Regions from separate parts of the Vibrio sp. 03_296 genome, predicted to be linked through region 1. Evidence: predicted binding sites of a transcription regulator. Region 1 holds the regulator's gene; each other region holds the start of a gene.

Region 1 (8,218 bases):
CGAATTACAAGCCCCTTTGGATGAGAATTATTGTTCTTCTTGCCAGATGGCACACGGCTCAATTTTGGCGCGTTGCAATTTATGGCGATCGCGTTCAGCGTCACGTTTTAGCTTATATGGTCCTAAGACCACGCGATACCAATCACTGCCTTCTTTCTTTTTGACGGTACTGGTAATGCCTTGAAAAGCGATGTCGAGTTTACGATGTTCCGCTTGTTCACTTTTTTTGTAGGCGCCACACTGCATAATGTAAGGAATCTTAGGCACTTCTTGTTCTTTGGCCACCACTTCGATTTCTCGATTTGGTAAGCTTTCAACGTATTGCCATTTTTCTTCTGGTGGAGGCGGCAGTTCTTTTTTCGCCGGCGGTTTAGGTTTGCTCACCGGTTTGTTTTCTACAACGGGTGTTGGCGGCTCTGGGTCATTGCTGAGGGTATACAAACCATAGCCAAAACCACCCAGTAGCACGATAGCTAACAGGCCGGCAAGCCAAGGTTTTTTTCTACGAGGAGCTGCTTTTTTGGTCGGCTTTTTAGGACTACGACCACGTCTTACATAATCTTTAGCCACGGAAAATACAAACAATTGTTATGCTAGCCCGCTATGGTAATGCAGAATGCCAAGCGTTAACAGGGAAACGTCGCAGAAAAGGAAGCGAGGCTGCAAATAACCTCGCTGCCGGTTGGTTTCGGTTAGCGTAAGCCCGGAGGTGCTGCGCTACCACGAACCACCAATTTGGTTTCAAGTAGGCGTGAGCCACTGTGAATGTCATGCCCTTTCAGCAGCTCTAACATCATTAGCATCGCTTGACGACCAATCTCATAGCGTGGTTGTGAGATGGTGGTTAGCGGAGGATCGCAATATTGGGCGAACTGGATGTCATCGAAGCCGACAATTGACAGATCCTGGGGTACTCGGAAGCCCAATTTTTTCGCTTCTTGAATCGCCCCGATAGCCATGGTGTCACAATGACAGAAGACGGCGGTTGGCGCATCATTCATTTCTAGCAGATGACGGATCGCTTTCGCCCCACCTTCAAAAGAGAACTCAGACTCAACACAATATTGTGGGTTCATTGTGATGCCGGCACGGCGCAAAGCTTGTTGATAGCCTTGTTGTCTAAACTGACAAAGTGCTGCGGATTTTGGCCCTGAAATTTGGGCGATGCGTTTGTGGCCCAGTTGAGTCAGGTAGTTCACCGCTTCAAAGGCAGAGGTCAAGTTATCGATATGAACCGTCGGCAGTTCGAGGTCGGGGGCGAACTCGCAGGCCATGACCATCGGAGGAAGATTTTTCTGTTCTGGCTTGCTCACATCAAAAGGTAAGTCAGTACCAAGCAGTAGCATACCATCCGCTTGCTTGGTAAAAACGAGATTGACGAGTGAGCTTTCACGGCGCTTTTGTTGGCCGCTGTCACCGAGTAGAACCAAATATCCCTGCTCAATGGCGGCATCTTCAATGCCACGAATGATCTCTGTGTAGTAAGGATCACAAATGTCAGGAACGATCGCGACGATAGTGCGTGACTCGTTGCGGCGTAAATTGCGTGCCAGCGAATTTGGGGAATAACCAGCTTCCAACACCGCATCTTCCACACGCTTACGCGTTGTGGCGGATACTTTGTCTGGATTCATCAGCGCTCTCGAAACCGTTGCCGTTGAAACTCCTGCAAGCTGGGCAACATCCTTCATTGTCGCCATATACTAACCCTCTCAAAATGTTCGCCAATTATGACGTTTAGTTATTGTTCTGATTCGGAAAATAAAATCGAATTATGAGTTGCCTCGTTCTAATTTGAATAGTCTATTCAATTCTTTATTTAAAGTTACGGGCGAATTAACAAAATCCGCATTTCATTCGTGATGGTCGTCACGTAAAGAAGCAAATTGTTGCAATTTTCAACGTTAGAGTGAGGTGGTAAACGTTTGCTAACTCAGATCCTGCGGCTCAATATCCAAATTCCAACGTACTTTTTTTGCATCTGGTAACAAATCGATAGCAGGTTTCGTGCTCGAGAGTATTTTCTGCATCAAGGAACGATGTTGAGTTTGAAGCAGAAGCTGCCAGCGGTATTTGCCCGCACGTTTGGCTAGTGGGGCGGGTGTTGGGCCGAGCACGAGACAACTGTGATCAAACAAGGGATGAGACTCGAGAGTCATACGCACTTGGCGCAAGAATGTTTCGACGATTTCACTGTGATTGGCTTCTGCGCGAAATAGCGTTAGAAAACTAAACGGGGGAAGTTGGGCAATTTTCCGTTCTTCCAGTGCAGACTGCGCAAAGTGCCGGTAATCCTTGGTCAACAGAGCTTTGAGCAAAGTGTGTTCTGGATGATGGGTTTGTAAGATCACTTCGCCAGGTTTGCTGGCACGCCCTGCTCGTCCCGCGACTTGAATAAACAACTGAGCCAATCGCTCGGACGCTCGGAAGTCACTGCTGTATAATGACCCATCAACATCCAATAGTGCCACTAACGTCACGTCTGGGAAATGATGGCCTTTAGCCAGCATTTGCGTGCCAATTAAAATTTGGTATTCCCCTTTGCGAATGGCTTCTAAAGCGCTTTCGAGGCTACCTTTGCGTCGTGTGCTATCGCGGTCGATGCGAATTGCTTTGTAGTCAGGAAACAGGGTCGTCAACTGGTTTTCCAGTTGCTCAGTGCCGACACCAACTGTCACCAGTTGTGTAGAGCCACAACCTTGGCACTGGTGAATAATAGGTTGTTGAGAGCCACAGTGGTGACAGCGGATTTCATTGCTGTACTGGTGATAAGTGTAATAGGCATCGCAGCGTTTGCACTCGGCAATCCAACCACATTCATGGCACATTAACGCAGGGGAGAAGCCTCGACGATTGAGAAATAGCATCACCTGATTGCCCGCTTTTAAATGACGACGCATTTCAGCAATGAGTGGCGCTGAGAGGCCACTTTCCAGATAGAGCCCTTTGACATCCAGCACTTTATTGGTGGTTGGCACGGCCATTCCTGCTCGTTGGGTCAGCGAGAGATGATGATATTTGCCCGTAAGTGCGTTGTGTAAGGTTTCTAACGCGGGCGTGGCTGAACCGAGAACAATTGGAATGCCTTCTTTTGCCGCTCGCATCACAGCCACATCGCGAGCATGGTAACGCAGGCTATCTTGTTGTTTGTATGAAGCGTCGTGCTCTTCATCGACAATGATGATCCCTAGCTGGGCAAATGGGATCAGTAGTGCAGAGCGTGTACCAATGACAATGCCCGCCGCTTTGTCTCGTGCGGAAAGCCAAGCGTTGAGACGTTCAGTATCATTAAGACCAGAATGGATGACGGCGACTGGCACATCAAACCGTTGACGAAAACGATTGATGGTTTGTGGTGTTAAACCAATTTCAGGGACCAACACCAGGGCCTGTTTACCTTGTTCCAAAATGGGTTTGATCAAGTTGAGATAAACTTCGGTTTTGCCTGAGCCTGTGACCCCTTCCAACAAATAACAGCCAAAGTCTGTCTGGCTGTTTACGGTGGCAATGGCAATGGCTTGCTCTTGGTTGAGTTTCGGCTTATCGACGGGATGTTCAATCGGATTCCCCCAACGAGTTAACTGTGGCGTTTTTTCTTCACAGGTGATCCAGCCTTTTTCTTCCAAGGTGCGTAAGGTTGTGGATGCCACTTCCTCATCTAGAAAGGCCTGGTGAGGCAGAGGGCCATTAGCAAGCATATTCAATACTTTCGCTTGCTTTATCGCGCGACTGTTTAGCCCTTGCATCAACTGGTTTTTGCCTAACTCGGTCAACTGCCATTCTTGTAGAGTCGCAAAGTCAGCCGCTTTACCTTTTCTTAGTGCTGCAGGGAGGGCGTTATGCAGTGTTTCACCAAGGGGATATTGGTAAAACTGGCTACACCAAAGTAATAAACTGTAGACGGAATCGGGCCAAATAGAACGATGATCCAACACCGCTTTAAGGGGTTTAAGTTGCTCGCGTGGAAAGTCTGATTCTTGAACTAAAGCGGTGACAATGCCAATCAAGGTTTGTCGTCCAAACGGCACACTCACGCGACCACCAATGATCGGAAAAAGGTGTCCAGGAACGAGATAATCAAATTGTTTATCGAGTGGCACTGGCAGCGCAACACGAGCAATGGATGGACGCATAACGTGGTGTTTCATGGCAAAAATAATGACTTACAGTCTAATGGAAGCGAGGTAGAAATACGAGAAAAGGGCATGCTCGAACAGAGAGAGGAAAACTGTATAAAAAACTAGCGGAAAATCGCGGAAATAGGTTGATTCGAAAGAGACGATTCATTACTATATCGCGCCTTAAGATATGGCTTTAATTCTATTTTAGCGGTATCTGAGTTTTATTTTTAACTGCGTGTGGTGTGCGGCAAAGACTCGTATAGCGACACGGCCTACTATTTGAGGTTATCCCATGAAAGCTGGTATCCATCCAGAATACAAAGCAGTAAACGCAACTTGTTCTTGCGGCAACTCTTTCGTTTTCAACTCTACTCTAGATAAAGAATCTATCCACCTAGACGTATGTGACAAGTGCCACCCATTCTACACTGGTAAGCAACGTATCGTTGATACAGGCGGCCGTGTTGATCGCTTCAACAAGCGTTTCGGTGCTCTATCAAGCGGTAAGAAATAATAGCGTTAGCTATTGCTGTTTGAGAAAAAAGGTCGCTTATGCGGCCTTTTTTGCATTCAGCGTCTAGGTGACGCTTTCTCTCAAGCTCCCTCCCTTATGCCATCTGGTCTTACTTCTATCTTATTCACAATTTTTATAGATTTGCCTCGCAATCTTGGCTAGGAAGATTGACTTATATCAATTAGAATTTCTCTCTAAATTGAACAAAAAGGCAGAGTTTTTGTTCAAGCTAAAGTGTTCCCCCCTTTACCGTACACGCAAAAAGAGAATAACCATTTATGTCCGATGACAATAGCCAGCAAATGACCCCTGAAGAAGTACTTCGCCAACAAGCTCTTGATTATCATGCTTTGCCAACGGCGGGTAAAATTGCCGTCGCTCTAACCAAACCTGCGGAAACCGCTAAAGATCTTGCTTTAGCTTACAGTCCAGGTGTCGCAGAGCCGGTTCGCGAAATCGCACAAAACCCAGACAACGTTTACAAGTACACCTCAAAGGGAAATATGGTGGCCGTTATCTCTAACGGTACGGCTATTTTGGGCCTAGGTAATTTAGGTCCTTTGGCATCAAAGCCAGTAATGGAAGGGAAGGCGCTGCTGTTTAAGCGTTTTGCTGGTCTTGATTCTATCGATATCGAAGTGAAGCATCGCACCATCGACGAATTTGTGGATACGGTAGCGAACATTGCAGATACCTTTGGTGGTATCAACCTAGAAGACATCAAAGCCCCGGATTGTTTTGAAATTGAAAAACGTCTGATTGAGCGTTGCGATGTACCCGTCTTCCATGATGACCAACACGGTACGGCGATCGTGACTGCCGCTGGTATGCTGAATGCGATTGAGTTGCAGGGTAAAAAGTTGAACGAGTGTATTATCGTTTGTCTTGGCGCTGGGGCTGCTGCGGTGGCGTGTATGGAGCTGTTGATCAAATGTGGCGCGATGCGTGAAAAGATCTACATGCTGGATCGTAAAGGTGTGATTCACACACGTCGTGATGATCTCAACGAATACAAGCAACTGTTTGCCAACAATACAGACAAGCGCACACTAGAAGATGTGATCAGCGGTGCGGATCTCTTCCTTGGCGTGTCTGGTCCAAACCTAATGCCAGCAGAAGCGCTGAAGCTGATGGCGGATAAACCGGTTGTGTTTGCGTGTTCAAACCCTGATCCAGAGATCAAGCCAGAGTTGGCGCATGAAGTGCGCAGCGATCTTATTATGGGTACAGGACGCAGCGACTATCCAAACCAAGTGAACAACGTGTTGTGCTTCCCATTCATTTTCCGTGGTGCACTGGATGTTCGTGCGAGTGAAATCAATGATGAAATGAAGTTGGCAGCGGTTGAAGCGATTCGTCAATTGGCGAAAGAGCCAGTGCCAGAAGCGGTATTGAAAGCGGCAGGTGTTGAATCGCTGAGCTTTGGTCCGCAATACATTATTCCAAAACCAATGGATTCACGTTTGTTGCCTCGCGTGGCGAAAGCCGTTGCTCAGGCGGCCGTTGATACCGGTGTTGCTCGTATTCCAATGCCAGAAAACTACATGGCCGAGTAAATCATAGCCTAAACAAACGGGACGCTTTAAGCGTCCCGTTTTTGATCAGATACCACTTTCCCCCGGTGTGGTAAAGCTAACGAGGTTTAGTCGTCATACGCTTCAAATTCGATACCCATCGCCGTCATTAATTCTTTGGCTTCTGTTGGGATATCATCCGGGCGATCCTTTCTGAGATCTTCATCCGTCGGCAGTGGCTGGCCTGTGTACGCATGCAGGAATGCCTCACACAACAACTCACTATTTGTTGCGTGGCGTAGGTTGTTAATTTGACGACGAGTACGTTCATCCGTCAGAACTTTTAGTACTTTAAGCGGGATAGAAACGGTAATTTTTTTTACTTGCTCGCTTTTCTTTCCATGCTCTGCGTATGGACTTATGTATTCGCCATTCCAGTCAGCCATTGCGCACCTTCAGAGTAATAATCGGTTAATAAAAATTGTAAGCGGAGATTTTAGCTGGATTTACCGCCATAAGCAAAGACATATAGACGTCTAGAAGTGTTGACGTCTTAAATTTTGATGGTTAAAGTGACAACTATTAATGGAGAGGAAGGCGTCCGATAACAGTAGCGCATTCTTATTAAGAATTCATCTTCGCAGAAAGGAAACATCATGAGTCACCACAAGCCAGCTACGATTGCCGTTAGAACGGGCATCGAATCCGATACTCAATACCGTGCCGTTGTGCCACCGATCTATTTGTCGACGAACTATGGTTTCTCTGCCTTTGGTGAAGTGCCTAAATACGACTATACCCGCTCAGGCAACCCCAATCGTGGCCTACTAGAGCAAGCGTTGTTTGAGCTTGAGTCTGGTAAAGGCGCGGTGGTTACAAACTGCGGGACATCGGCACTCAACTTGTGGGTTTCTGCTTTTTTAAGTCCTGACGATCTTATTGTAGCCCCTCATGATTGTTATGGCGGTACCTACCGTCTTTTCAATACTCGAGCGAAGAAAGGGGATTTTAAAGTCCGCTTTGTCGACCAATCCGACAGTGCTGCACTGGATGCGGCGTTAGCGCTTAACCCTAAGCTGGTGTTGCTTGAAACACCTTCCAACCCGCTCGTGCGTGTGGTGGACATCGCGGAAGTGTGTGAGAAAGCCCATAAAGTGGGTGCGTTGGTGGCGGTCGATAACACCTTTTTGACACCAGTGTACCAAAAGCCTTTGGAGCTGGGGGCTGACTTTGTGATTCACTCGACAACCAAGTACATCAATGGGCATTCTGATGTGATTGGCGGTGTGGTGATCACCAAAACCGAAGAGCACGCAACAGAGCTAGCATGGTGGGGGAACTGCCTTGGTGCAACCGGCACGCCATTTGACAGCTATATGACGCTGCGTGGCATCCGCACCTTGGGGGCACGTATGCGCGTGCATGAAGAAAGTTCGCAACAAATCCTCTCTTATCTGCAAACTCAAGAGTTAGTCGGCACCATTTATCACCCGAGTTTGCCAGCGCATCCCGGCCATGAGGTTGCTAAAAAGCAGCAATCGGGCTTTGGCTCGATGTTGAGCTTTGAATTTGCTGGCAGCTTCGAGCAATTGAAAGTGTTTGTGAAAGCGCTAGATTTATTTTCATTAGCGGAGTCACTTGGTGGTGTCGAAAGTTTGGTTTGTCATCCTGCTTCCATGACTCATCGTGCGATGGGAGAGGAAGCGCTCGCAGAAGCAGGCGTCACGCAACAGTTATTGCGTTTATCCGTGGGGCTGGAAGATGCGCAAGATCTGATTGCCGACCTCAAGCAGGCCTTTCAACAAGCGAAGGAGAGCTGTTAATGAGTCAAGTTCGACAACTGCACAAATTTGGTGGAAGCAGCCTTGCGGATCCGGATTGCTATCGTCGTGTGGTGAACATCCTCAAAGAGTACTCGGGTGACAACGATTTAGTGGTGGTGTCGGCAGCGGGCAAAACCACCAACCGCTTAATTGAATTTAGTGAGGCGCTGGAGAAGGACGGCCGTTTGGCTCACGAAGCATTGCAAGCTTTGCGCCAATATCAAACCGGCTTGGTGGAAGCACTGA
Region 2 (8,218 bases), on a different contig from region 1:
CCAAAAACGAATAACGTTTTTCACTTCCTCACGAACCGTAGGATTTTCCCAATTGAGATCGGCCTGCTCTTTGGCAAAAAGGTGCAGATAATATTGGCCGGTTTGTTCATCCAGAGCCCAAGCGCTGCCGCCAAACTTAGACTGCCAATTATTCGGCTCCTTTCCTTCGACCGGGTCTTTCCAGATGTAGTAATCCCGATATGGACTGTTTTTGTTACCCAATGCCGATTGAAACCAAGCGTGCTCGGTCGAGGTGTGGTTCACCACAATGTCCATGATAAGACGGATTCCGAGCTGATGCGCTTTCTCGAGCAACTCATCAAAATCCGCCATCGTGCCAAACTGAGGGTTAATTTGGTAGTAATCCGAAATGTCGTATCCATTATCGACCATCGGCGATTGGTAAACCGGCGTCAGCCAGATTGCATCAATACCGAGATGCTTCAAGTATTCCAACTTAGAGATGATGCCTTGGATATCTCCCGTCCCCTTTGCCCCACTGTCGCAAAAGCTTTTTGGGTAAATTTGATAAATAGTGGCGGTTTTCCACCAATGGGCATCTGTGTTGCGTGTTGTCATGGTAAAGACTCACTTACCGAAGAGAAACAAAGCGGAGTGGCCATTCGCCACTCCAAATCGATGAAATTATGCGTTTACCGGTTCGAGCTCGCCTTTGGCTTCTGCTCGCTTGTAAAACACCAAAGTGAGGGCTGCTGGCAGCACAATAGCGGTTAGCATCGCCAGTGCGTAAACACCCCAAAATTGTGGTTGAATTGAGAGAATGCCAGGTAGGCCACCCACCCCGATACCATTTGCCATCACACCAGCACTACCACAAATTGCGGCCGCTACAGCACTACCAATCATCGCGCTTAACATAGGGAACTTGTACTTGAGGTTGATGCCGTACATGGCTGGCTCAGTCACACCTAAATAGGCTGAAATCGCAGCTGGCACAGAGATGTCACGCTCGCCATGTTTTTTACTGATAATGATGATGCCAACAACGGCAGACGCCTGCGCGATATTTGACAACGCAATCAACGGCCAAATTGGCGTCCCCCCCATCTCTTGCATCAACTGCAAATCCACGGCGTTGGTTGTATGGTGAATACCGGTGATCACAAGTGGTGCGTACAAGAAGCCAAAGATCATCGACCCTAACACTGCAAAATCGCCCGTCATGGCCGCTTTTGCCGCAAATGCCACGCCATCACCCAGAACACGGCCAAACGGACCAATCAAAGAATGGGCAAGAATAACGGATAGGATGATCGAGACAAACGGCACCACCACGAGGTAGAGGTAAGAAGGGACGATGCGCTTTAAGTTGGTTTCAATGAAAGCCAACGCGACACCAGCCAACATAGCTGGGATCACCTGCGCTTGATAGCCGACCTTTTCAATCACAAACAGGCCAAAGTCCCACACTTCTGGGGCTTGTTTACCAATTAAGTAGGCGTTCATGAGCTGCGGTGAAACCAGTGTGACACCGAGCGTAATGCCCAGAATCGGTGTTCCGCCAAGTTTCTTCACGGTAGACCAACAAACCCCTACCGGTAGGAAGAAGAAAATCGCTTCGCCAATCAACCATAAAAAGGAGTGAACCGTTGCCCAAAACTGGCTAATCTCCGTCAATGTCTGGCCATCAAACATCTTGATGTCACCAATTACATTACGGAAGCCAAGGATTAAACCACCAGTGATGATCGCAGGGAGCAGAGGGACAAAAATTTCAGCAAGATGGGAGATTCCACGCTCAATGATATTCATGTTTTGACGAGCCGCCAATTTCGCATCGTCTTTGCTCGCTTCCGATTGACCTGAAACCTCGAGCAACACTTTATAGACAGCATCAACTTCCGTGCCAATCACCACTTGAAATTGACCCGCGTTGGTAAAGCATCCTTTAACCATCGGCAATGTTTCGATTTGCTTAACATCGGCGGCCGACGTGTCGTTCAACACAAAGCGAAGGCGTGTCAAACAGTGGCTGACACTGGCGATGTTGTCATTTCCTCCGATAAGCTCGATGAGACGTTCGACGTCCTTGCGCGCTATCTTACTCATAACTCTGTCCACCCTATTCTGATCTACTCAATTATAGTTTTTAGACAATGGGAACATTCCCATTCCTTAATTTAATATTGCCAGCTTTTATAAATAAACAAAATGGGAACAGTCCCATTAATTGAAAGTGATCACAGTCTAGATCGGAAACACAAGAAAAATGAAAGGGTTAGTGTTGGATCGGTGCTTGAGTGATGTGTGAGATAGTTTCCTCACCATTCATTTGAGAAATCAGCATCTTAGCGGCCTTTTCTCCCGCTTGCTTGTAACCGGGATCGACACTGAACACCTTTGGAAAAAGAAAAGAGAGCAACTCATTGCCGCCCACGCCTGTGACACAAACGTCTTCGCGTCCCAGTTCTTGAAGTCGTTTGATGACGCCCAATGCCAAGGTATCGCTCGCACAGACAATCGCTTGAGTATTGTCCGCCAACACCCCATCAACTAAGTGATAGGCACTCTCATGATTGAGTTTGCCAGTTTGATAACGAGCCTCAACACCGTGTTTTTGGCACCACGACAAGTAGGCATTTAAACGCGACCAGCCCGTGGTTTTATCTTCTTTATTCACACCAATATAAGCGATATGGCTCAGCGATAAAGATTGCAAGTGTTCTAACGCCAGCTCAATCACGCGCTGATTATCGTAGTTAATAGAGGAAACCTCTTCCGCAGGCGTGGCAATCACCACGGCTCGATCTTGCCAACCGGCTAAGGTTTGTAGATCGATATCGGTAAAGCCAAACACAATAACGCCATCGACATTACGACGACGCAGCACTTCTAAGTGCTCGTTGGTCTTCTCGCGATCGAACTGACTCTCCATGATCACCGCATCATACCCTGCTTGATACAGCACATTAAGCATACTACCGACAGCACGATTTTCTGAGGGTGAGTCGAGACGCGAGATAATCACCCCAACCACCTTCTGACTACCACCACGCATCGATTGAGCAGATTTAGAAGGCACATAACCTGAGTCTTGTATCACCTGTTCTACTTTCGCTCGGGTTTCAGGTTTTACCTTGGGATCATTGGTCAGCACCCGCGAAACGGTCGATTTACCGACCCCAGACAAACGGGCAATATCGAGAATAGTTAGCTTTTTGCTCATAATAGGCCAGGAAAGACGTTCAATAATAAAAAGGCCGCTTAGCGACCTTTTACTTGTTCTTTTACATAGAGTGGCACATCGCGGATGCTATCAAGCACCACCGTTGCCAGTTGCTCACCCTGCGGGGTGACAGGTTTACCAGTGCGTACCAAAATCTTAGTTGCAACCCCTGCCGCTTCGGCAGCCATCATATCTTCGGCTTTGTCACCCACCATCACCGAGCGAGCCATATCGATTTTGAGGAAATCACGCGCTGAGATAAACATCCCAGGTTTGGGTTTGCGACAATCACAATCTTGTTTGTAATCCCCCACACCGTGTTCTGCATGGTGCGGACAGTAATAAATACCGTCAAATTCAACGCCGTTGTCCGCGAAATTCCAATCCATCCATTGGGTCAGAGAAAGGAAGCGATCTTCGCTAAATTTGCCACGGGCAATCCCCGACTGATTGGTGACCAACACCAAAAGATACCCCATATCCTTTAGGGCCTTCGTCGCCTCAAACACACCTTCAATGTATTCAAAGTCGTGCTCGTCATGAACGTAACCATGATCAACGTTAATCACGCCATCACGATCCAAAAAAACAGCTGGTTTTGCCAAAGTATCTGTCTCTGTCACAAAGGAATATAAGCCGAGATTATACCTTAAAAGCGCTACATTGCGAGTTTCCAAGCCGTGAGGTACATCGTCAAAACACCCTCTATATACGAATATCACCTAACTCATAGCAAATCCGTTAGCCCCAAACAAACGTTTAGACGTCTAGACGTAAAAATATCTATTGACTTAAAAACACGAAAGCCATAGCATCATCTAAAAAGTGAGCTAGAGCTCAAAATAATATTCTGTTGTCCCTGCACAGGTTGAGAAATGATTGAAATTAACCAAGTAAATAAAGTGTTCTATCAAGGCAGTAAGGAAATCCATGCCTTGAAAGACATTAACTTACACATCGCAGAAGGCACCATTTTTGGTGTGATCGGGTCATCGGGTGCAGGGAAAAGCACGCTGATCCGCTGCGTGAATATGTTAGAAGCACCAAGCAGTGGTTCTATTGTGGTGGATGGCGTTGATTTAACGCAACTGAGTAAAAAGCAACTTAGCGAAACTCGCCGCAATATCGGTATGATTTTCCAGCACTTCAACTTGCTCTCTTCTCGCACTGTGTTTGACAACGTTGCCCTGCCATTAGAGTTAGCCGGAAAAGATAAAGAGCAAATCCAAAGCAAAGTAACGGAGCTGCTCAAGTTGGTGGGTTTGGCCGACAAGCATGAAAGCTATCCAGCCAACTTAAGTGGTGGTCAAAAGCAACGCGTGGCGATTGCGCGAGCACTGGCCAGCGATCCAAAAGTACTGCTGTGTGATGAAGCCACCAGCGCGCTGGATCCTGCGACCACTCAATCCATTTTGGAGTTGCTCAAAGAGATCAACCGCAAGCTGAAAATCACCATTTTGTTGATTACTCACGAGATGGATGTCGTGAAAAGCATCTGTCACGAAGTCGCCATCATTGGTGATGGCGAGTTGGTCGAGAAAGGTACGGTGGGAGAAATCTTTGCCCATCCAAAAACTGAGTTAGCTCATAACTTTATTCGCTCAACCTTAGATCTGTCGATCCCTGAAGATTACCAGGCACGCTTGCAAGCAACGCGTGTTGAAGGCAGCTATCCTCTAGTGCGTTTGGAATTTACCGGTGCGACGGTTGACGCACCTTTGGTGTCGCAGATTTCTCGTAAATACAACATCGACATCAGCATTCTCAGTTCCGATCTCGACTACGCCGGCGGTGTGAAGTTTGGCATGATGGTCGCAGAGCTGTTTGGTAACGAAGAAGACGATAACGCAGCGATTGAATACCTGCGCGAGAACAACGTAAAAGTGGAGGTTCTGGGTTATGTCCTTTAATGACCTATCTCAATGGCTAAGTTTAAACACTGACCTGCTGCTGGGCGCAACTTGGCAAACGCTTTATATGGTTGCGGTTGCCGGCGTCGTTGGTTTTGCGATTGGTATTCCTTTGGGCGTAATTCTGCACACCACCAAAAAAGGTGGTTTGCTTGAAAACACCAAATTCAACAGCGTACTTGGTGCCATTGTCAATATTGGCCGCTCTGTGCCATTTTTGGTCTTGATGGTGGCGATCATTCCCGTCACCAAACTGTTAGTCGGCACGTTCATCGGCACGACAGCGGCGATTGTTCCGCTCACCATTGGTGCTATCCCATTTGTTGCACGCCTCATTGAAGGAGCACTGTTGGAAGTTCCGACTGGGCTGATTGAAGCCGCGCAGTCGATGGGCGCAACACCACTACAAATCATCACTAAAGTACTGCTTCCTGAAGCATTGCCGACCATTGTTAACTCCGTCACCATTACGTTGGTAACCTTGGTGAGCTACTCTGCCATGGCGGGCACCGTTGGTGGTGGCGGTCTTGGTGACGTGGCGATTCGCTACGGTTTCCACCGCTACGATGTCACTATCATGGCGGTCACTGTGGTGATGTTGATTGTGTTGGTACAAATTATTCAGTCTATCGGTGACGCCATCGTACGCCGTGTAGACCACAGATAAGCATTGAAAGATTCAAAATTATAAGGAGATTTACTATGAAATTTAGCCTCAAAGGTTTACTGACCATTATTGCCGCAGCCTCAACATTGGTATTAGCAGGTTGTGGCGAAAAAGCCGTTGACACGAGCAAAGTAAAAGTTGGCGTTATGGCGGGTGCCGAAGCACAAGTTGCGGAAGTTGCAGCGAAAGTAGCCAAAGAAAAATACGGCCTTGACGTGGAATTGGTCACTTTCACTGACTACGTGACACCAAACGCGGCATTGGATGACGGTTCTATCGATATCAACGCGTTCCAACACAAACCATACCTAGATCGTCAAGTGGAAGACCGTGGCTACAAACTGACCATCGCTGGCAACACTTTTGTTTACCCTATCGCGGGCTACTCAAAACAAGTGAAATCGGTTGAAGAGTTGGCTGACGGCGTGCGTATTGCGGTACCAAACGATCCAACCAACCTTGGCCGTTCTCTGCTGCTTCTTGAGCAACAAGGTTTGATCAAACTACGTCCAGAAGTGGGTCTACTCGCGACCGTTCGTGACATCGTTGAGAATCCAAAGAACATCACCATCGTTGAATTAGACGCAGCGCAACTGCCTCGCTCTCTTGACGATGTGGCGCTATCGGTGATCAACACCACTTACGCGAGTTCTATCAACCTAACTCCAGAAAAAGATGGCGTATTTGTTGAAGACAAAGAATCTCCATACGTGAACCTGATTGTGGCTCGCCAAGACAACGTTCAAAACGAAAATGTACAGAACTTTGTTAAAGCGTACCAAACTGAAGAAGTCTACACGGCAGCAAAAGAAATCTTCAAAGGCGGCGTAGTAAAGGGCTGGTAATTTCGATAGAAAAAGTCGAAGTTCAAAACAAAAAAAGGGTTGGCGTGAAAGCGCCAACCCTTTTTCATATTGAGATTCCATTTGCTATTTCAAATGATCCCAAGAGATGTTTGAGACGATACGGCAGTCATCACATTTGAAATAGAAGATATCGTGCAGCGGCTCATCGAGTAACCATTCACCACCACATTTGGGGCATTTTCGCGCTTGCTCTTCGGCTAGCGAATGGCCGCCAACACGGTATTGGTAATAGTAGGTCGGCACTTTCGTGATGTATTCAATACGACCACGAATATCCCAGCCTCGCTTGAACAAGACACTGTCCACATCGCACATCTCATGCAGTGCGGCATGCTCGGCACGACACGCTCCGGCCATCTGCAGTTCATCGCACGCTTGCCATTCGGTTTGCCACTTAATCACCGCTTTGTGATCGCCATTTAACGTCGGGCCATTGCGATACAAAGGGATCGGTAGCAAAGTTTCACCACTTCTCAGCGGCGAGCAGGTGTGCACATAAGTGGTGTATAACACTTGCCAACTTGGTGTCTCTTCTTCAGCCGCTTCTTCAGAGTTGATGTCTCGCCCCAGCAAGCGCATTTTGGGCGCAAGTAACGCCGCCTCTGAAAGTCGATTGAAACAAACGCGCACATAGTCGGAATGATAACGCGGGTGTAAGCTCTCTTTTTCAGGGCAAACCGCACGAACAAAGAACTCACCATCGCCCATCACGATAGGAAACTCTCGGCCTAACACTTGGCCGTTGTAACGCAATGCGTCCATCAAACCATTGATCGCTTTATCGACCGCGCTAATGGTGGTGTTATCGAAACACTCAAACTGCAATTCAACTACGTACATTGGTTACACCATTGGTTGGAGTTTGGTAAGAAACTCGGTGACGTTTTCCGCCAAGACATCTCGCTGAGAAGTGCCCAATCGCTCCAACACAACATTCCCGGTGATATTGCAAATCGACAGCACATCTAACTCAGCATCGGTTGCGGCAATAAACACCGTAGGTTTGAGTTTTAGACGTCGTTGCGTCACTAAATGACCCAAAATGTTCTCCTGCAGGCGAGTAAAATCATCGTCATTCCACACTTGCAAAAGCGTGAGCTCATTGTCATCCCACGTGGCCGCCATATCGGCACTCAATTGGCTGCCATAAAAGGCCTTGATGTCGTCATGCAGTGTTAACTCAATCGCCTTCTCAACATTGGCGAAGTCCGCAGGCGCAGACAAGCTCACTGGGCGCCAGAGCACTTCATCTCCTTTTGACTCCACCACGCAAGGAGAAGGCAAATCCGCCAACTCTTCACTGCTAGGCAATGCGTTGTGCTGTGCTTGCCACGCTGTTTGAAAACGTTGACTAAAGTCAGCAAGTGCCAGTGAAACTGGAGATGGCATGAATAACTCCTTCTATACCTTGTGAGCCAACAAGATGGCTTTTAAACGATGGATTCAGTAAAATTCCCGCCATTCTAATCGAAAATGACCGCAAAGTATGAGCAAATATTCAGACGCGAAAGAGCTTGCTGGCCTAACGCTGGGTAAGAAAACCGACTACGCCAACCAATACGATCCTAGCTTGCTACAGCCTGTACCA
Region 3 (8,218 bases), on a different contig from region 1:
TCTATGAGCTCGATGATCAGGATGCTTTGTCTATATACAAAACGTATTTAGGAGACTTAGCTCAAGAACTGCCCGCTAGCGGTTTGCGATTTCCCCTAGAGATCAGTGTACCTGGTCAAGAGATAAAACTTGTGCGTACTTTACTCGCGATTGATGAGACACAAGGATCGATAACATTTGCGGGTAATGTACCCAAAGGCGTCACTGCTAAATTGATGAGAGCCAGTTCAGAATCGCTTATTGAGGGAGCACGTAATGCCGCGAGTTTGTGTCATCACGATAGTTCATCCCCGGCGTTGGCCATCTTAATCAGTTGTGTAGGAAGGCGCTTACTCTTGAGGCAGTTGGCTGAAGACGAGGTTGAGGCGGTGAGCGAAGAGTTAGGCGAAAATACTCGGGTATGCGGTTTTTACTCTTATGGTGAGATTGCCCCTAGCTCGGAGGAAGGAAGCGCAGATCTGCATAATCAAACCATGACCATTACTACTCTGTCGGAAATGTAGTATGCATCGCTTACTGCAGCGACAGCTCAGAAAAGTATTTCCGCAAGGTCTTCCCGATGACCCTAAAATTCAATTGTTGGTTGAGTTGGTGGAGTCTGGCTATCAATCCTTCTCAGAGCAACTCACGATATTAGAGCGTTCACTAGATATCAGTAGTGATGAGCTCAATCAACGCAATCAAACCTTAAATTCGATTTTGGACTCTTTGCCTGACATGAGTTTATGGATGGACAGAGATGGCATTATTCGAGATGTCCGAATTGGTCATTTTGATCCTCCACTACTTAGCCCTGATACCAATACGGATTGCATTTTTGAGCTCCCTTTCATCAAAGCATCTAGCGAGTTTCAAGCTTTTCTTGAGAACTACCAAACACGTGGTGGAAGAAGCGAAGATATCGCATTTCAGTTGAACAACAACGAATATAGAGTGAGGGCGAACATTACAGCCGTTGGGAATCACCGTTGGCTGCTTGTATTACAAGACATCTACCTGCGTAAAAAGCTCGAAGAGATGCAATACCTGCGTTTACAACAATCGAAACGTGCTGAAAAACAGCTACAGCAGCTCGTAAACTCAGCCCCTATTGGTATTTTGATTTGCGATCCTCGATTGAATATTTTGATGACGAATGATTTCATTTGTCACCTATTTGGTATGTCTGAGCAAGATGTGTTGTCCCACCATCCAATGGATTTTATCTCTTTGCGCAGCCGGGAGTTATTCCAGCGTTATATTCAAAAAACCATTAACGAACAAGATAGTCAGGAAGTTGCCCGTGCGGATTTGTTACTCATGCTGCCGGAAAAGAAAGATATTCCGATTGAGATGGCCTTCAGTCGCTTGGTTTTTGAAGGCAAACCTATGATCATCATGTCGATCACCGATATCAGTGAACGTAAAAAACTCGAAGCCATGTTGCGTAATCTGGCGGCGACCGATCCGCTTACTGGTGCATTTAATCGCCGTAGTTTTATCGAGCAAGCTGAAAAATCGATCAGAACGTGTCAACGTTGGAGCTGTCCACTGTCAATCATGATCCTAGATATCGATCACTTTAAACAATTCAACGATAGCTATGGTCATGCCGCTGGTGACTTGGTTCTTGTTGAACTTGTTAAGATGGCTGATCTCTCAACACGAGAAATAGATGTTATCGGTCGTTTAGGAGGAGAAGAGTTCGCCGTTGTGTTACCGGGATTAGGCGAAAAGGAAGCATTTGACGTGGCTAATCGATTACGAAGCGTTGTGGAAAACATGCAAGTCCACTATGAACAGCAACTGTTACAAATGACCATTAGCATTGGCGTGGCAACATTGCAGCCGTCGGAGCTGAACACACCTCTCGAACAATTGATGAAACAGGCTGATGAATGCCTCTATCATGCAAAAGCGCATGGTCGGAATTGTGTAATCGTGTCCCAGTAAGGACTGTAATGTAAAAAAGAGCTGTTGCCAGCCCTTCTCAATTTATGATGAAAGCGATTGTTGATTCACTTTACTTTCTGATTCTACTTTGTTTTGTTCTTCAAAATCGATTTGTGCTTTCTTCGCTTTCTCAATCATTGGAGTGATGGTTGAGCCCTGAACCAATATTGAAAAAACCACCACCGCGTAGGTCATCACCAGAATAATCTCTTTCACGTCGATGAGCTTATCTGGAATAACCCAGATACCCGATGGAATTGAGAGAGCCATCGCTAAGGCTAAACCACCGCGCAATCCACCCCAAGTGAGGATTTTAATTGACCACGGGTTGTAGCGACGAAAGCGATTAAAGCCGATGTATGAGAGAAATACGCTGAGGTAGCGAGCTGCTAATACAAGAGGGATGGCAATCGCCATTAAGATCCAGTCCTCTTGGTGGAACTTAAACAGCAACATCGACATACCAATCAGAAGGAAAAGCACACCGTTCAGAAACTCATCAACGAGCTCCCAGAAATGGTCGAGATGATCTTCACTCTCTTTAGAGAAGCCGATGAAGCGCGTCCAGTTACCAATCATTATTCCAGAAACCACCATGGCTAAAGGACCTGAAACATGGAGCACTTCTGCAAAAGCATAGCCTGCTGTTGGAATGCCAATAGTGAGCAGTAGCTCCATTGAGTGGTCATCTGTGGCACAGATAAGATAATGGAAGAGTAACCCCAACGCGAAACCATACAAAATACCGCCGATCGCTTCCTGGATAAACAGCATGGTAACGCTGCCTACCGTGGGGGTTTCGTGGCCAAATGCGATGGTAAACAAGGTCACAAAAATCACGAGACCAAAGCCATCATTGAACAGTGATTCACCTTCAATCTGGGTTGAGATTCGACGCGGTGCCTTGAGTTTTTTCACGATGGCTAAAACGGCTATCGGGTCGGTCGGTGAAATGAGTGCACCGAAAAGCAGGCAGTAAATCAGATCAAACTGAATGCCAATGAGCTGGCAAATGCCATAAAGAGCAAAACCAATAAAGAAAGTAGAGAAAAGTGTCGCTCCTAAGGCTAACACGGTAATTTCCCATTTTTGATCTTTAAGATTGGGTAGTTTGATGCCTAAACCACCGGCAAACAATAAGAAGCCCAAAATACCTTTGAGGAGGAAATCTTCAAAGTCGATGCTCGACATGGTTTGTGTAGCGATTTCAGTTAAGTGGAACCAGTTGTTCTGACCAGCAATTAAAATAAGTAATGAGAGCACCATTGAACCCGCGGTAATCGCGATGGTAGTCTGCATTTTGCCTATCTTGCTGTTTACAAAAGCAATCAGCATTGCTGCAGCGGATAGAAAGCAGAGAGTATAGTAGACCGACATACAGTTCTCTATTTGTAACAATTTGTGAACGAAATTCTCCTCGTTTGATGAGCAAATAGCAATCTCTTTTTCCTAGTAAATTAGTCCAAATGAGCTGTAATGAAATTAGTATTTTTAGACGTCTAGACTCCTGAAGATTGTGTGATAGGATGTCGATATTAGAAAAAGGAATGAGGCGGTATTGTGGGAAGTAATATTAGAGCGCAGATTGAAGCACAACTGAAGCAGCGAATCTTATTGATTGATGGTGGTATGGGCACCATGATCCAAGGCTACAAGTTGCAGGAGCAAGATTATCGTGGTGAGCGTTTTGCTGATTGGCATAGCGATTTAAAAGGCAATAACGACTTACTGGTGCTAACTCAGCCGCAGTTGATTAAAGAAATTCATCATGCCTATCTAGAAGCGGGTGCTGATATTCTTGAAACCAACACCTTTAACACCACCACCATCGCGATGGCTGACTACGATATGGAAAGCCTGAGCGAAGAGATCAACTTTGCTGCCGCGAAGTTAGCACGTGAAGCCGCGGATGAGTGGACAGCCAAAAATCCCGCGAAACCGCGCTATGTTGCGGGAGTGCTTGGTCCAACCAACCGTACTTGTTCCATTTCGCCAGATGTAAACGACCCGGGCTATCGCAACGTCAGCTTTGATGAGCTGGTAGAGGCCTATTCTGAATCGACTCGTGCACTGATCCGCGGTGGTTCTGATCTCATCCTTATCGAAACTATTTTTGATACCTTGAATGCGAAAGCGTGTGCGTTTGCGGTGGATTCGGTGTTTGAAGAATTAGGTTTCGCACTCCCTGTCATGATTTCGGGCACCATCACCGATGCCTCAGGTCGAACGCTTTCCGGTCAGACGACGGAAGCCTTTTACAACTCTCTTCGTCACGTACGACCTATCTCTTTTGGCTTAAACTGTGCGCTTGGACCCGACGAATTGCGCCCTTATGTTGAAGAGCTTTCTCGAATTTCTGAAACGTTTGTTTCCACTCACCCGAATGCGGGCCTGCCGAATGCCTTTGGTGAGTACGACCTCTCTCCAGAAGAGATGGCGGAACACGTCAAAGAGTGGGCGCAAAGTGGTTTTCTCAACCTGATTGGTGGTTGTTGTGGTACCACGCCAGAACATATTCGCCATATGGCAATGGCGGTGGAAGGAGTGAGTCCTCGTGTTTTGCCTGAGATTCCAGTCGCCTGTCGTTTATCTGGCTTAGAGCCGCTGACGATTGCCAAAGATACCCTTTTTGTTAACGTGGGTGAGCGCACTAACGTTACTGGCTCTGCGCGTTTTAAACGCTTGATCAAAGAAGAACTGTATGATGAAGCGTTGGACGTTGCACGTGAGCAAGTGGAAAACGGTGCGCAAATCATCGACATCAACATGGATGAAGGGATGCTCGATGCAGAAGCGTGCATGGTGCGTTTCCTTAACCTATGTGCATCTGAACCTGAAATCTCCAAAGTGCCGATCATGGTCGACTCTTCTAAATGGGAAGTGATTGAAGCTGGCCTCAAGTGTATCCAGGGCAAGGGCATCGTGAACTCTATTTCTCTCAAAGAGGGGAAAGAGAAGTTTGTCGAACAGGCGAAGTTGATTCGTCGCTATGGCGCCGCTGTGATCGTAATGGCATTTGATGAAGTCGGCCAAGCGGATACGCGTGAACGCAAACTGGAGATCTGCACCCAAGCCTATCGTATTTTGGTTGATGAAGTCGGTTTCCCACCGGAAGATGTTATCTTCGACCCCAATATTTTCGCCGTTGCAACGGGCATTGATGAACACAACAACTACGCGGTCGACTTTATTGAAGCGGTGGCAGACATCAAACGCGATTTGCCACATGCGATGATCTCCGGCGGGGTATCGAACGTTTCCTTCTCATTCCGCGGCAACAATTACGTCCGTGAAGCGATACACGCTGTATTCCTTTACCACTGCTTTAAGAACGGGATGGACATGGGCATCGTGAATGCTGGCCAGCTCGAAATTTATGACAACGTGCCTGAAAGGTTACGTGAAGCGGTCGAAGATGTCGTACTGAACCGCCGCGACGATGCCACTGAACGTTTATTGGAGATTGCCGAAGAGTACCGTGAAAATGCCGTAGGCAAGCAAGAAGACGCATCGGCACTGGAGTGGCGTACTTGGCCTGTCGAGAAACGTCTTGAGCATGCTTTGGTTAAGGGGATCACCGAGTTCATTGTCGAGGACACCGAAGAAGCGCGCTTAAACGCCAGCAAACCACTGGAGGTGATTGAAGGTCCTCTGATGGACGGCATGAACGTGGTGGGCGATCTGTTTGGTGAGGGCAAAATGTTCTTACCACAAGTGGTGAAATCAGCACGCGTCATGAAGCAGGCGGTGGCTCACTTGGAGCCCTTCATCAATGCATCAAAACAAGCAGGTTCTTCAAACGGTAAGATCTTATTGGCGACGGTGAAAGGGGATGTACACGATATCGGCAAAAACATTGTTGGCGTAGTACTGCAATGTAACAACTACGAGATCATCGATCTTGGTGTGATGGTGCCGTGTGAGCAGATCTTGAAAGTCGCGAAAGAGCAACAAGTCGATATCATCGGTCTTTCTGGTCTGATTACCCCATCACTCGATGAAATGGTGCACGTAGCCAAAGAGATGGAGCGTCTTGGCTTTGACTTGCCTTTGCTTATTGGCGGCGCGACAACATCCAAGGCGCACACCGCGGTGAAGATTGAACAAAACTACTCACATCCGGTGGTATACGTGAATAACGCCTCTCGCGCAGTCGGCGTGTGTACCTCGTTGCTCTCTGATGAGTTGCGTCCTGCTTTTGTTGAACGCCTGCAGGCCGATTATGAGTTGGTTCGCGATCAGCATAATCGCAAGAAGCCGCGTACTAAGCCTGTGACGCTAGAAGCGGCACGTGCGAACAAGGTGGCGATTGATTGGCAAAGCTATACGCCTCCTGTACCTAGCCAGCCAGGTGTGCACGTGTTTGACGACTTTGATGTGGCGACGTTGCGCCAATACATCGACTGGACACCATTTTTCCTCACGTGGTCCCTAGTGGGCAAATACCCAACCATCTTTGATCATGAAGAGGTAGGCGAAGAAGCGAAGCGTTTATTTGAAGATGCTAACGAGTGGCTAGACCGTATCGAACGAGAGGGGTTACTCAAGGCGCGTGGCATGTGTGGTTTGTTCCCAGCGGCAAGCGTTGGCGATGATATTGAAGTCTATACCGATGAGTCTCGCACTCAAGTAGCGAAAGTGCTGCACAATCTTCGTCAACAGACGGAGAAACCCAAAGGGGCGAATTACTGTTTGTCAGATTACGTTGCTCCAAAAGAGAGTGGCAAAAATGATTGGATCGGTGCTTTTGCTGTGACGGGTGGTGTGAACGAGCGTGAACTCGCAGATCAGTTCAAAGCACAGGGGGATGACTACAACGCGATCATGATTCAAGCGGTTGCCGATCGTCTAGCGGAAGCTTTTGCAGAGTATCTGCATGAACGTGTCCGTAAAGAGATTTGGGGCTATGCTGCCGACGAAAACCTTTCAAACGAAGAATTGATCCGTGAGAAATACCAGGGGATCCGTCCTGCGCCGGGTTACCCTGCCTGTCCTGAGCACACCGAGAAAGGGCCGTTGTGGGAACTGCTTAACGTAGAAGAAACCATTGGCATGTCACTCACCAGCAGTTACGCGATGTGGCCGGGAGCTTCGGTATCAGGATGGTATTTTTCTCATCCCGATTCGCGTTATTTTGCCATCGCACAAATTCAGCAAGACCAAGTGGAAAGCTATGCTGAGCGTAAAGGTTGGGATTTACTGGAAGCCGAAAAATGGCTTGGTCCAAACATTAATGGCTGATACTGGCCAGCGTTGAGAAAAAGAAAAGGTCACAGCGATGTGACCTTTTCTCTTTGGATCAATGTGATCTTAGAACGATGTTTAGCGTTCAAAAAGATCTTGATGCAGTTTTTGGATCACGCTCTTAGAGTCGTGAGCATCGACTAAGAAGCAAAGATTGTGATCACTTGCCCCGTAGCAGATCATACGTAAATTGAAATCCCCTAAGGTGCTGAAGACTTCTTTAGCGTAACCCTTGGTTTCCATATGGTTACCAATCAATGCCACCAAACACAGATTGTGTTCAACTTCGACCGTACACAGTTCTTCCAGTTCTTGACGAGCGGCTTGTGGTAGCTCAGGTGCCCCACCAGAAGTGTCCGTTTTGTCTAGAGTGAGGGAAACGCTGATTTCTGATGTGGTGATCAAATCCACGGAGATTTTGTGTTTCGCGAGAATTTCAAACACTTTGGCAAGAAAGCCGTATGCATGGAACATCTTCGCACTGCGTAACGTCACCATGGTTTGGTTGCAGCGCAGCGCTAATGCACGGAAAAGCGGTGAACTCTGAGCTTCGTGGCGAATCCAAGTACCGCCTTTTTCTGGCTCTTTTGACGATCCGACAAAAACGGGAATGTCGTGACGAAGGGCTGGAACGAGGGTTGAAGGGTGCAGGATTTTTGCACCAAAGTTCGCCATTTCAGACGCTTCTGCAAAGCTGATTTCTGGAATTGGCGCGGCTTTCGCTGCGATGCGTGGATCCGTGGTGTAAATCCCAGGGACGTCAGTCCAGATTTCTAACCCGGTTGCTTTCAACCCTTCAGCTATCAAGGCCGCACTGTAGTCACTACCACCACGACCTAAGGTGGTGGTATTGCCTTCCTCATCCGATCCGATGAAGCCTTGAGTCACTACCACGTAATCGCGGCAAAGTGGCAAAAGCTTCTCTTGCGCCAGCTCTGCAATCTTCGCCACGTCCGGCTCTGCGCGGCCAAAGTTGTCGTCTGTGCGTAGCACCTCTCGAATATCAAATCGCACTGCATTGACACCGCGTTCACGCATCAAC

What was found. Region 1 encodes MetJ, which represses methionine synthesis genes. Its sites were predicted from a motif close to TTAGACNTNTANANGTCTAA; they were not measured.
Region 2: the regulator MetJ is predicted to act here: its motif matches at 3,947-3,966, upstream of metN (methionine ABC transporter ATP-binding protein MetN).
Region 3: the regulator MetJ is predicted to act here: its motif matches at 3,424-3,443, upstream of metH (methionine synthase).

What each region holds. Positions count from the first base shown of each region.
Region 1 is NZ_NPKW01000062.1:11,150-19,367, forward strand. It holds gene CIK04_RS07440 (SPOR domain-containing protein) at 28-585, opposite strand; gene cytR (DNA-binding transcriptional regulator CytR) at 693-1,700, opposite strand; gene priA (primosomal protein N') at 1,929-4,133, opposite strand; gene rpmE (50S ribosomal protein L31) at 4,414-4,635, shown strand; gene CIK04_RS07460 (malic enzyme-like NAD(P)-binding protein) at 4,914-6,191, shown strand; gene metJ (met regulon transcriptional regulator MetJ) at 6,278-6,595, opposite strand; gene CIK04_RS07470 (O-succinylhomoserine (thiol)-lyase) at 6,806-7,972, shown strand; gene CIK04_RS07475 (bifunctional aspartate kinase/homoserine dehydrogenase II) at 7,972-8,218, shown strand, end outside.
Region 2 is NZ_NPKW01000029.1:17,507-25,724, forward strand. It holds gene treC (alpha,alpha-phosphotrehalase) at 1-579, opposite strand, end outside; gene treB (PTS trehalose transporter subunit IIBC) at 646-2,070, opposite strand; gene treR (trehalose operon repressor TreR) at 2,240-3,187, opposite strand; gene gmhB (D-glycero-beta-D-manno-heptose 1,7-bisphosphate 7-phosphatase) at 3,226-3,864, opposite strand; gene metN (methionine ABC transporter ATP-binding protein MetN) at 4,063-5,097, shown strand; gene CIK04_RS02195 (methionine ABC transporter permease) at 5,087-5,764, shown strand; gene ilpA (MetQ/NlpA family lipoprotein adhesin IlpA) at 5,800-6,609, shown strand; gene CIK04_RS02205 (Zn-ribbon-containing protein) at 6,694-7,470, opposite strand; gene syd (SecY-interacting protein) at 7,474-8,019, opposite strand; gene queF (NADPH-dependent 7-cyano-7-deazaguanine reductase QueF) at 8,117-8,218, shown strand, end outside.
Region 3 is NZ_NPKW01000033.1:1,306-9,523, forward strand. It holds gene CIK04_RS02720 (FIST signal transduction protein) at 1-503, shown strand, start outside; gene CIK04_RS02725 (sensor domain-containing diguanylate cyclase) at 505-1,932, shown strand; gene CIK04_RS02730 (sodium:proton antiporter) at 1,975-3,309, opposite strand; gene metH (methionine synthase) at 3,493-7,173, shown strand; gene lysC (lysine-sensitive aspartokinase 3) at 7,255-8,218, opposite strand, start outside.